Regions from separate parts of the Pseudovibrio sp. Ad26 genome, predicted to be linked through region 3. Evidence: riboswitches for the same ligand, from Rfam matches in the RefSeq annotation. Region 3 holds a riboswitch; each other region holds the start of a gene.
The links. Region 3 has a riboswitch for thiamine pyrophosphate ahead of thiB (thiamine ABC transporter substrate binding subunit). Riboswitches for the same ligand answer to the same signal wherever they lie in the genome.
Positions count from the first base shown of each region.

Region 1: it holds a riboswitch for thiamine pyrophosphate, as region 3 does, so the genes downstream of both, PsAD26_RS22655 (hydroxyethylthiazole kinase) here and thiB (thiamine ABC transporter substrate binding subunit) in region 3, are expected to answer to the same signal.
Region 2: it holds a riboswitch for thiamine pyrophosphate, as region 3 does, so the genes downstream of both, PsAD26_RS26130 (ABC transporter permease) here and thiB (thiamine ABC transporter substrate binding subunit) in region 3, are expected to answer to the same signal.

Region 1 covers NZ_LMCE01000095.1:285,880-289,837, reverse strand. The annotation lists gene PsAD26_RS22665 (xanthine dehydrogenase family protein molybdopterin-binding subunit) at 1-630, shown strand, start outside; gene PsAD26_RS22660 (Lrp/AsnC ligand binding domain-containing protein) at 701-937, opposite strand; TPP riboswitch at 1,148-1,256, shown strand; gene PsAD26_RS22655 (hydroxyethylthiazole kinase) at 1,298-2,053, shown strand; gene thiD (bifunctional hydroxymethylpyrimidine kinase/phosphomethylpyrimidine kinase) at 2,053-2,856, shown strand; gene PsAD26_RS22645 (TRAP transporter substrate-binding protein) at 2,870-3,958, shown strand, end outside.
Region 2 covers NZ_LMCE01000147.1:44,944-48,901, reverse strand. The annotation lists gene PsAD26_RS26135 (hypothetical protein) at 1-918, shown strand, start outside; TPP riboswitch at 1,048-1,155, shown strand; gene PsAD26_RS26130 (ABC transporter permease) at 1,282-2,040, shown strand; gene PsAD26_RS26125 (ABC transporter substrate-binding protein) at 2,067-3,005, shown strand; gene PsAD26_RS26120 (hypothetical protein) at 3,078-3,958, opposite strand, start outside.
Region 3 covers NZ_LMCE01000025.1:51,966-55,923, reverse strand. The annotation lists gene katG (catalase/peroxidase HPI) at 27-2,204, shown strand; TPP riboswitch at 2,321-2,427, shown strand; gene thiB (thiamine ABC transporter substrate binding subunit) at 2,461-3,441, shown strand; gene PsAD26_RS05415 (thiamine/thiamine pyrophosphate ABC transporter permease ThiP) at 3,417-3,958, shown strand, end outside.

The DNA.
Region 1 (3,958 bases), on a different contig from region 3:
ATCAAGGAGATCGCCAGTGAGAAGCTTGAGGTTGGTGTTGGGGATCTCACACTTGAAGACGGGCAGGTGCGCGTGGTTGGTACCGACCAGCAGGTCAGCCTTGTTGATGTGGCTGGATCGCAACCGGATATCTTGAGTGCAGCGGAAAAAGTCATGCAGGATGAATGTACTTATCCAAATGGCACGCATGTGTGTGAGGTGGAGATTGATCCGGAAACGGGCAAGACGGACGTGGTCAGTTATGTGATTGTGGATGATTTTGGCGTGACGGTGAATCCGATGCTTCTGGCTGGTCAGGTGCATGGTGGTGCGGGGCAGGCGATCTCGCAGGCGTTGTGTGAGAACACGGTTTATGATGAAACCGGGCAGCTGCTGTCAGCGTCCTTCATGGACTATCATGTTGCGCGTGCTGATGATTTGCCGAATTTCGACTTCTCGACGAGCAATGTTCCTTCCACGACAAATGCGATGGGTATCAAAGGGGCTGGTGAGGCTGGTTCTATTGGAGCGGCGCCGGCGGTGATGAATGCTGTGCAGTATGCGCTGCGCAAGAATGCAGGTGTTGAGCATATAGATATGCCCGCGACGCCGGTTGCTGTGTGGAGCGCAATTCAGGATGCTCAAAGCTAAGTTATCAAGACTTTAGAGCTTGAAAAGAGATTGTGCAGGCGGGCTGGTGTCCCGCCTGTTTTCGTAGGTATCAGAACGCTTTGAAGGTGATGATGGTTCTGGTGTCCTGGATGCCATCGAAGACCTGAACCTTGTCAGCAACGAAGTGGCCGATGTCGTCGTCATCGTTGACGTAGAACTTGGCCAGCAGGTCGAAATCCCCGGAGGTGGAGTAGATTTCGGAGGCAACTTCTGCGTCCGCAATTGCATTGGCAACCTGATAGGTTTTTCCGAGCTGGCATTTGATCTGTACAAAGAACGGAATCATTAATCTGCTATCCTTCTGTCCCGTAAGACTGATTTGTCTTTCAGGGCTGCGCTCAAAATTGAGTTTGCGTTGTTTTGTGAGCATTTTGCGTTGAAGCTGCGTTTTTTTGCAAGCTTTTGCGTTTTTTAAGCGAAATTTACCCCCAGTTGCCTTTTGTCGCTGCCTCTCGTTTCCGCTTGCAGTTCGCTCTCTTGTTTGCTAGCAAAAAATTCTAACCAATGGGGGTGCTCGGCAGTGACTGACGGGCTGAGAGGCGGAAGGCCAACTCCTAGAACCTGATCCGGATTGTGCCGGCGGAGGGAATTGGGATGAGTACCAAGGTAATCGTTCCCGCCGTAATCGATAGGGAAGCGAAAACAAATGTCCTACACAGCTGAAAATCTTTGGCAGGTTTTTGAGAGCGTGCGCGAGCGTGGTGTGCGAGTTCATTGCCTGACGAACTCTGTTGCTCAGAGCATCACGGCGAATGTGATGCTGGCTTGTAATATTGTGCCGTCAATGACGTCTGCTCATGATGAAATTCCTGCATTTACTGAGAGTGTTGACGGATTGCTCCTCAATCTTGGTACGCTGGATGGTAAGCGACGACATGGTATCCGGCTGGGGCTTGAAGGGGCGGCCAAGAAATCTATGCCCGTGGTGTTGGACCCGGTTAAAGTAGATCGCTCAGACATTCGCATGGAGTTTGCCAAGGACATTTTGAAAGAGAACGTTTCAATCCTCAAAGCCAATATGGGTGAGAGCGCTGGGCTTGGTGGAGCTGTCACCGAGAACACGCTGGTTGTGCGCACTGGTATTGAGGACGCTGTGTTTGGCCGTGAGACAACCTACACCGTGGGCAATGGGCATGCTTATATGGACAAGGTGACTGGCATTGGCTGTGCGCTGGGCGGTGTGCTGGCTGGTTTTGCCGCTGTTGAGCCGGATAAGGAACTTGCCGTGCTTGCTGCGCTTGCTGTCTATGGTGTATGCGGCGAGATTGCCGCAGAGCAGGCGAACGGGCCGGGAAGCTTCACTCCAGCTTTCATAGATACCCTTTATAGCTTGAAGGCTGACCAGTTCAACGAGCGTCTCAAGCTCGAAACAATGAATAATAAAGGTGGGGTATTGGCCTAATGAGTGCGATTGCAGTCACAATTGCAGGGTCGGATTCCGGTGGTGGTGCCGGAATTCAAGCAGACCTGAAGGCCTTTTCGGCTCGCGGTGTCTATGGGGCCAGTGTCATCACTGCACTGACGGCCCAAAACACCAAAGGTGTGACAGGTATTCATGATGTGCCGCCAGCATTTGTGGCGGAGCAGATGGATGCTGTTTTTTCTGATCTGAAGGTGGATGCCGTGAAAATCGGCATGCTTTCACAGCCAGAGATTATCGATGTTATTGCCACAAAGCTGGCGGAATATGATGTTAAGTGCGTCGTCCTTGATCCGGTGATGGTGGCAACTTCCGGAGATGTTTTGCTGCAAAACTCCGCTGTTTCTGTGTTGAAGCAGAAGTTGTTTCCAATTGCGGCGTTGATTACGCCAAACATGCAGGAAGCGGCCTTTTTGCTTGGGCAGCCGATGGCTGGATCTCGTGAAGACATGCACAGACAAGCGTTACTGCTGCTGGATTTGGGTGCAAATGGGGTTCTGCTGAAAGGCGGGCATGGATCTGATGAAACCTGTGACGACCTCTTCCTCTCCGGTGATGTGGAGCGGTGGTATACAGCTCCACGATATGAAACGAAGAATACGCATGGGACGGGCTGCACCTTGTCCTCTGCGATTGCAGCGGAGCTTGCCAAAGGGCTAGCGCTGCAAGATGCTATTGGTGAAGCAAAAGAGTATATTAGTCAGGCGATCAAAGCTGCGGATACGCTTGATATAGGCGAGGGACATGGGCCTGTGCATCATTTCCATGAATTCTGGTCTGAGTAATAAGGCGGAGATAATGACCAAGAACAAAGAAAACAATCTGACCCGCCGTCAGGCGCTTGGGCTTACAGCCGGAGCGGTTGCTGGAAGCGTTGCACTTGCTGCGCCAGCACTGGCTCAGGATGCTGATCCGGTCATCGAATGGCGTATGGTGACCAGCTGGCCGAAGAACCTGCCAGGCCCTGGAATGTCTGCGCAACGCATTTGTGATCGCATCAACATTATGAGCAATGGCCGGATGCGTGTTCGCCTGTTTGCTGCTGGTGAGCTGGTTCCGGCTTTTGAGGTGTTTGACGCTGTTTCAAGCGGTACTGCACAGATGGGCCATTCAGCTGCCATGTACTGGGCTGGCAAGATGCCCGGATCAGTGTTCTTTACGACAATTCCGTTCGGCCTTTTGCCTCAGGAACACACTGCATGGGTGGATCAGCTTGGTGGTCAGGAGCTCTGGGATGATCTTTACGCGCCATTTGGTGTGAAGCCGTTTATGGGGGGCAACACTGGCCCAACCATGGCTGGCTGGTATCGTGATCCTGTTGAGACGCTGGATGACCTGAAAGGCCGGAAGCTCCGTATCGCTGGCCTTGGTGGTGAGATCTTGCGTAAGCTTGGTGTTACTCCGGTCAATATTCCAGCCTCCGAGATTTTCACCAGTCTGCAAACGCGTGTGGTTGATGGTGTCGAGTTCCTTGGTCCATGGAGCGACAGTGCGCTGGGCTTTCAGAAGCTGATCAAATACTACTACGGTCCGGGCTTCAATAAGCCGAATGGCACGGGTGAGGCTATCGTGAACGCTGTTGCGCTGGAGGGGCTGTCTCCAGAACTACAGGTGGTGGTTGAAGAGGCTTGCCGCGTGGAAGCTGATCTTGCACTGTCTGAAGCAAATGCGCAGAACGCTGCCAGCCTGAAAGTACTGCAGGAAGAGCATGGTGTTGAAGTGCGTGAGTTCCCGGAAGAGGTGTTGACTGCCCTGAAGGAAACCAGTGCTGAGGTGCTGGATGTTTACACCCAGAAAGACAAGAGGGCTCGTAAGATTTATGAGAGTTACATAGAAGCGCAGAAGCTTCTGGCGGGGTGGAGCGCTCTTTCATTGGGCAAAAACATC
Region 2 (3,958 bases), on a different contig from region 3:
ATTCTCTCTTTAGTGCTTCCAGTTGAAACCGGTGAGACTGTTGCGCCAGAAAGCGCACCTTCTAATGAAGATGAGCCGCTTCGGGTTCAGCCGGAACGCACGCCGAAGAAGAACACCGACCGCTTATTGCCATCTGATGAAGGGGCAAAGGTTTCTCCGGATGCGACACGGGTGCAGACGACCCGGATTACCCGGAATTCGTCCAGCGCAGCGCCAACCGAGACAGTAACTGAGCCTCCAGTCGTGCGTGTGGTCGAAGCTCCAGCAGCGCCGGCAGAAGACACACCTTCTGCGCAGGTTCTGCCGGTGACGGAACCTGCACAGCAAAGTACTGCAGTTGAGACCAACTCTGTTCCGCCAGCTGAAACCATTGGAACGGAAGCTGCGGTTTCTCCTGTTGCACAACAGAGCATACTTTACGAAGAGGCCTTGACGCCGGGTGCAGCAGGTTCTGCATCACGTGGGAACGTTGTTTGGTCACTGGATGAAGCTAACGGCGATTCTGTCATCAAGGCTGTTGCGACGCTACCATCTCGTAACTTCTCTGTTGAGATGACATTGAAGCCGAATAGTGATCGATCTTTGCCAGCGAGTCATTTGCTTGAGCTGAACTTCATCTTCCCAGAAGGGTTTGATGGAAAGGGTGTTGAGAAGGTGCCTGGCCTGATCCTGAAGAAGACAGAGTCGGAAGCAGGTGATCCGCTTGATGGTGCTGCCGTGAAGGTTTCTGACACTCTCTTCTGGATTGCGCTGTCTGACAGTGATGAAGAAAAAGCGAAGAATCTGAAGCGTCTTGCTGAGCGTGAGTGGATTGATGTTCCACTGCTGTACAACAGCGGTCGCCGTGCAATGTTGACCTTTGAAAAAGGTACAACCGGCAACAAAGTTATCGCACAGGCAATCAAGAGCTGGAAGTAATCTAGTTTCAGCTGTTTAGATCAGATTTCAAAGGCCTTGGCTCTCTCAGAGCTGAGGCCTTTTTCATTATGCTGTCGTCCGTCAGAGCAAAATCTGCTTGCATCCTTCAGCAGAAACGCGCATGTTCCTTGCTATTCCGAGGGGTGCTTTTCTTTCGAAAAGCTGAGATTGCGATGAGCTAAACCCTTTGAACCTGATCCGGGTAATGCCGGCGAAGGGACGGGACCTGAGCCATTCTTCCCGGATCTCCATGTTTGCATTTTGCTGTAACGGGAGATCCTGTGCTGAAAACATCCCAGAGAGCTAATGTAGCTCCGTTCTTCCGCCTGTTTGTGATGCCCAATACCATTGTTGGGAGTCTGCATGCTGAAGCGAGCTTTGAAACGAATTCTCCGAAGTCTTTTCGGGATTTTGCTTTTTATCGCCATTTGGGAAAGTGTGGTTCGGATTGGAGAGTTTCCTCCGTTTCTCTTGCCAGGTCCGGCGGCGGTTTTTTCCGCTTTTCTCAATCAGGGCGTTTTTCTGCTGCATCATGCAGGCATTACCGCTTGGGAGACCGTTCTCGGCTTTCTCTTTGGCGTGAGTGCTGGGGCCTTGCTTGCTGTTTTGCTGGCAATGTCTGACCGGATACGCCTGTTTCTGCTGCCTCCAATTGCAGCAACCCAATCTCTTCCTGTGTTTGCAATAGCCCCACTTTTGGTGCTGTGGTTCGGCTTTGGGCTGGCCTCCAAGGTTGTGATGGCTGTGATTGTGATCTTCTTTTCTGTGACCTCGACTTTCTTCGATGGTTTGCGGAGGACTGATCAGTCACTGCTTGATCTTGGTAAGCTGCACGGCCTGAACCGCTGGCAGACACTTCGCTACATTCGCATTCCAGCCGCTTTGCCGTCTCTGGCCTCTGGTATGCGCATTGCAGCGGTGTTTGCTCCTATTGGGGCGGTGGTTGGAGAGTGGGTTGGTGCAAAAGGTGGGCTGGCTTTCATCATGCTGCAGTCCAATGCACGCATGCAGACAGCGACTATGTTTGCAGCGCTGATTTTGCTTGCGGTGATGGTGTTGAGCCTGAGGGCAGTTGTTGAGTTCGCCACTTCTCGGATGATCTATTGGCAGAAAGAGATCTAGGTCTCAGAGTATGAGGACGTAACCTTATGAAAAAACTAGGTATGCTGTTTAGTGCTGCAATGCTTGCGAGCACACTTCAGGTGCAGGCCGCAGATAAGCTGACTTTGCTGCTGGACTGGTTTGCGAATCCAGACCATGCACCAATCGTGGTTGCCAAGGCACGGGGTTTCTTTGAAAAAGAGGGCCTTGAAGTTGAGCTGATTGAGCCTGCTGATCCTTCCATGCCACCAAAGCTTGTTGCAGCAGGGCAGGGTGATATTGCAGTTTCCTATCAGCAGACGTTGCACCCGCAAATTGATGAGGGCATGCCGTTGATGCGGATCGGGACGCTGGTCTCTACACCTCTGAACACGCTAATTGTTTTGGAAGACGGACCGATCAAGGAGATTGCAGACCTGAAAGGCAAGCGTATTGGTTATTCCACATCCGGGTTTGAGAACGCCATGCTTGGGAAGATGCTTTCCAATGCAGGCCTAAGTTCTGACGATGTGGAGCTGATCAACGTAAACTTCTCGCTCTCACCATCTCTGATGGCTGGGCAGGTTGATGCGGTGATTGGTGGTTACCGTAACTTCGAGCTGAACCAGATGGAGATTGAAGGTGCGAAAGGCCGCGCGTTTTATCCTGAAGAGAACGGTGTGCCAGTCTATGATGAGCTGATTTATGTGGCTCACAAAGACAAGCTGGATGATCCGCGTTTGAAGAAGTTCATCAATGCGATTGAGGCGGCTACCGTTTATCTGCTTAATAATCCGCAGGACTCCTGGAAGAGCTTCCTTGAGATCTATCCAAATCTGGATGATGAGCTGAACAAGCGTGCCTGGGCGGATACTCTGCCGCGTTTTGCCAGCCGTCCAGCTGCTTTGGACAATGGTCGCTATGAACGGTTTGCAAACTTTCTGATTGAGCAGGGGCTCATTAAAACAGCGCCTCCAGTTGAAACCTACGCGGTTGAACTGCGCTAACCGGTATAGGTCTAAACTAAAATTTGAGCCTCCGAGTTTCGGGGGCTCTTTTTATTTGTAGGCTAAATGCCGTTATTGCGCTGCATCCTTGACCGCTTCGTGTTGAGCCAGATCGCTGAGGATGTATTTCTCAAAAGCAGCATAGATGGTGTTGTACTCGCCCTCAGAGAGTGATTTGCATTCATCTACCAGTGTTAGGGCTTTCTTCTTGTCATTCTCTTCAAACAGCGCGAAGACCATGTTGCAGTGGACGTTCTTGAGCTTGAGGAAGTTTTCTGAGAAGGCGAGCGACGGATCACCTAGCAACGCAAACGAACGCATCTGGTAACGGCTGGTTTTGACTGGAATTGTCTCCAATGCCGCCAGTTCAGGCATCTGACCGCGTGTGGTTTCGCACATAAGAACGCTGTGACCGGCATCTTTGCAATGTCGAGCCAAATCTTCTGCTAAATCAACGCATTTGCCGAGTGGCGCATATCTGAAATGACGCCGTGTACCTGTTTCGCCAAGCGTTGCCAGGCCGGTTGAGATGCCGATATCGATTGTGACTGCGTGGTCTTTCATATTTTTCTGGTTGAAATTGAATCGGTCCTTGAGATTGAAGCGCTTCATTTGCTTCTGCATTTCAATCGCTGTTCGGCAGCCATGGGCAGCATGGAATGGATCATCGAGCGGTGCGTTCCAGTAAGCATTCAGGCCGGATGTACTCAGCGTGTTCAGTGTACCATCGTGGATATGCACTTCATCGAGATGAGCTGTTTGGAAGCCGTTGGAGAAGCCTGCGAGATCCTGAGGAGACAAACCTTCATAATACCGGTGAAAGTGCCTCAAACGTGTCGAGAGGCTCGTGATTTCACGTTGCTGACCCTCCAGAGGGAGTTGCTCTGACTTCGCCAGTACCTTTTGCATTTGTTTGGGAGAAAGAATTCCTGCAAATCGTTCAGTTGTTTGGT
Region 3 (3,958 bases):
AGCCAAATTAGATAGTGGAGACAGCAATGCACGGTAACGATGTCAAGACAGCCGGTGTTTGTCCGGTGGTACATGGCGCGAATACATCGATGGATAAGCCGGTTACCCGATGGTGGCCTGATGCTTTGAATCTCGACATCCTCCATCAACATGGTGCGCGTACCAACCCGATGGACCCAGGCTTCAACTATCATGATGCTGTCAAATCACTCGACTTCGAAGCGGTGAAGGCAGACGTCCATGCGCTTATGACCGACAGTCAGGACTGGTGGCCAGCGGATTGGGGCCATTATGGCGGCCTGATGATCCGCCTTTCATGGCACACAGCTGGCTCTTATCGTCTTGCAGATGGTCGCGGTGGTGGCGGTTCCGGTAACATTCGCTTTGCCCCGCTTAACTCCTGGCCTGATAACGCAAGCCTCGATAAAGCGCGCCGTTTGCTTTGGCCTATCAAGAAGAAGTACGGCAATGCTCTTTCCTGGGCTGATTTGATTATCCTCGCAGGTACAATCGCCTATGACTCCATGGGTCTGAAAACCTTTGGTTTCGGATTTGGCCGTGAGGACATCTGGGGGCCAGAAATCGACACCTATTGGGGATCTGAAAAAGAATGGCTCGCACGTAGTGAAGAGCGTTATGACGATCTGGATGATCCTTCAACGCTAGAAAACCCGCTTGCCGCTACTCATATGGGCCTGATCTACGTGAACCCGGAAGGCGTGAATGGCGTTCCCGGTCCGCAAAAAACGGCTGATCAGATCCGAGAAACTTTTGCTCGTATGGCAATGAATGACGAGGAAACTGCAGCGTTGACCTGTGGTGGTCATACTGTTGGTAAGACCCATGGACGGGGTGCCGTCGACAACATCGGTGTCGCACCAGAAGCCGCTGGTCTGGACGAACAGGGATTGGGCTGGTCCAATCCTGGACAAGACGGCAAGGCAACGAATGCCTTTACCTCTGGCATAGAAGGTGCGTGGACCACACACCCAACCACATTTGATATGGGCTTTTTCGATATGCTGTTCGGCCATGAATGGGAGCAGGTAAAATCTCCCGCTGGCGCGTGGCAATGGGAACCCGTCTCCATCAAGGAAGAAGACAAGCCTATCGATCCAACCGACCCGTCCGTTCGTCATAATCCAATCATGACTGATGCGGATATGGCGATGAAGGTTGACCCGATCTACAACGAATACTGTCAGAAGTTCATCGCAGATCCTGAATATTTCAGAGATACATTTGCACGTGCGTGGTTCAAGCTGACCCACCGCGACATGGGACCGAAGGCAAACTATCTTGGCCCGGATGTACCGAAAGAAGAGCTCATCTGGCAGGATCCTGTTCCAGCAGGCAGCACCAACTATGATGTTGCTGCTGTGAAAGCAAAAATCTCATCAAGTGGTTTGAGCAATGAAGACCTGATCAAAACCGCTTGGGACAGCGCGCGGACCTATCGCGGTTCCGATATGCGCGGTGGTGCTAACGGTGCTCGCATCCGCCTTGCTCCTCAAAAGGATTGGGTTGGTAATGAGCCTGACCGCCTGACCAAAGTTCTGGCTGTGCTTGAACCGATTGCGGCAGAGGCAGGAGCCTCAGTTGCAGATGTGATCGTGCTGGCAGGGAACGTTGGTTTAGAAAATGCCATCAAGGCAGCTGGTTTCAACGTAGAAGTTCCATTTGCTTCTGGTCGTGGAGATGCCACTGATGCGATGACTGATGCCACATCCTTCTCTGTATTGGAGCCTATTTCTGATGGCTTCCGTAACTGGCAGAAGCAAGAGTACGCTGTTAGCCCGGAAGAAATGATGCTGGATCGTGCACAGCTCCTCCGCCTGACCGGATGGGAAATGACTGCGCTCGTTGGTGGTCTGCGTGTTCTTGGTGCCAATTATGGCGGATCAAAGCACGGTGTCTTCACTGACCGAGAAGGTCAGCTGACGACAGACTTCTTTGTCAACCTGACCGACATGGACAACAGCTGGCATCCACTCAAGGATGGTACCTATGAGATCCGTGACCGGAAATCTGGCAAGCCAAAGTGGACTGCAACCAGCGCTGACCTTGTGTTTGGCTCCAACTCAGTCCTACGAGCATACGCTGAAGTGTACGCTCAAGATGACAACCACGAAAAGTTCGTCCGCGACTTCGTGGCAACATGGACCAAGGTCATGAACGCCGACCGCTTTGACCTGGCAGCCTAATAAATAAGATAAGCCCGGACAGGACACTGCCCGGGCTTCCTCTTGCAACTCCATACAGGTGCCCTCTCTACCCCAGCTATATCCGGTTGCGCTCCTGTGGTTTTCCGGTTAAGAACCTCTTGACCTCGGGGTGCGCGTATTTGTCGTGCTGAGATGCTTTAGTGGCGAACCCGTTGAACCTGAACCGGCTAGAACCGGCGGAGGGAAGGGTACCGGTTTCATCCATCCTTGCCCTCTCGCCGCAATGGAGGATGACTTGAAACATCTGTTAATTGCTGCGGGACTACTCACTGCAACATCAGCGATGGCTGCTGAGAAGCCTCAACTGACAGTTTACACCTATGACAGCTTTGTTTCTGACTGGGGCCCAGGCCCAAAAGTGGAAGAAGCGTTTGAAGCTGTATGTGAGTGTGACCTGAAACTTGTTGGCATCGAAGACGGCGCAGCACTGCTTTCCCGCATTCGCCTTGAGGGTCAAAACTCAGATGCCGATGTGGTACTGGGCTTAGATACCAATCTTGTTGAGACTGCCAAGAAAACTGGCCTGTTTGCACCGCACGCTGTTGAGGCCCAATACACGCTGCCAGTGGAATGGGCTGATGAAACCTTTGTGCCGTACGACTGGGGCTACTTTGCCTTCGTACACAAGAATGGCGAAACCGTACCAACCAACTTCCGCGAGCTTGCAAAGAGTGATGCCAAGATCCTTATTCAGGACCCACGCTCCTCAACGCCAGGCCTTGGCCTGCTGCTATGGGTGAAAGCGGCTTACGGAGATGAAGCTGCTGATGTCTGGGCGGACCTTTCCGACAACATCGTGACCGTTACAAAAGGCTGGTCCGAAGCTTATGGTCTTTTCCTTGATGGGGAAGCGGACATGGTGCTCAGCTACACCACATCACCGGCATATCATCTGATTGCTGAAGAAGATAACAGTAAGACCACTGCCGCGTTTGAAGAAGGCCATTACATGCAGGTTGAAGTGGCGGCAAAACTTGCCGGAACTGATCAGCCTGAGCTGGCAGACAAATTCCTGAACTTCATGGTTTCAGACGCTTTCCAGACAATCATTCCAACGACCAACTGGATGTATCCTGCTGTGACACCAGAAGGTGGTTTGCCTGCTGGCTTTGACACATTAAAGGTGCCTGAGAAAGCTTTGTTCTTTAAACCTGAAGAAGCTGCTGCTGCAAGAAGTGAGGCTCTGCCGGAATGGCTAGAAGCGCTCAGCCAGTAAGTTCGCTTCCCGGTGTTGCCGCGGCATTTCTTGTCGCGGCACTTATACTTGGCACGCTGGCTGCAGTTGCATTGCGTGCAGAAGCGGGCCATGGCTTTTCCTCTTCCGACTGGCCTGCTCTCAAGTTTACGCTTACTCAAGCCGTGCTTTCTGCCGTGATCAGTGTGGCACTGGCTGTGCCCGTTGCACGGGCCTTGGCACGACGTCGGTTTCCAGGTCGCAGTTTGCTCATAGCATTGCTTGGTGCCCCCTTCATTCTTCCAGTTATCGTTGCCATTCTTGGGCTACTGCAAGTGTTTGGCCGTGCAGGCTGGATATCTGATGTGCTTGTCTATTTCGGCGCTTCGCCTATCCGCATCTATGGCCTCCACGGTGTTGTGTTGGCCCATGTTTTCTTCAACCTTCCGCTTGCAACTCGATTAATTTTACAAGGGTGGCAAGAAGTCCCTTCAGAGCGTTTTCGCCTTGCTGCACAGCTGGGGTGTGATGGAAAAGCTCTGTTTCGACTGATCGAACT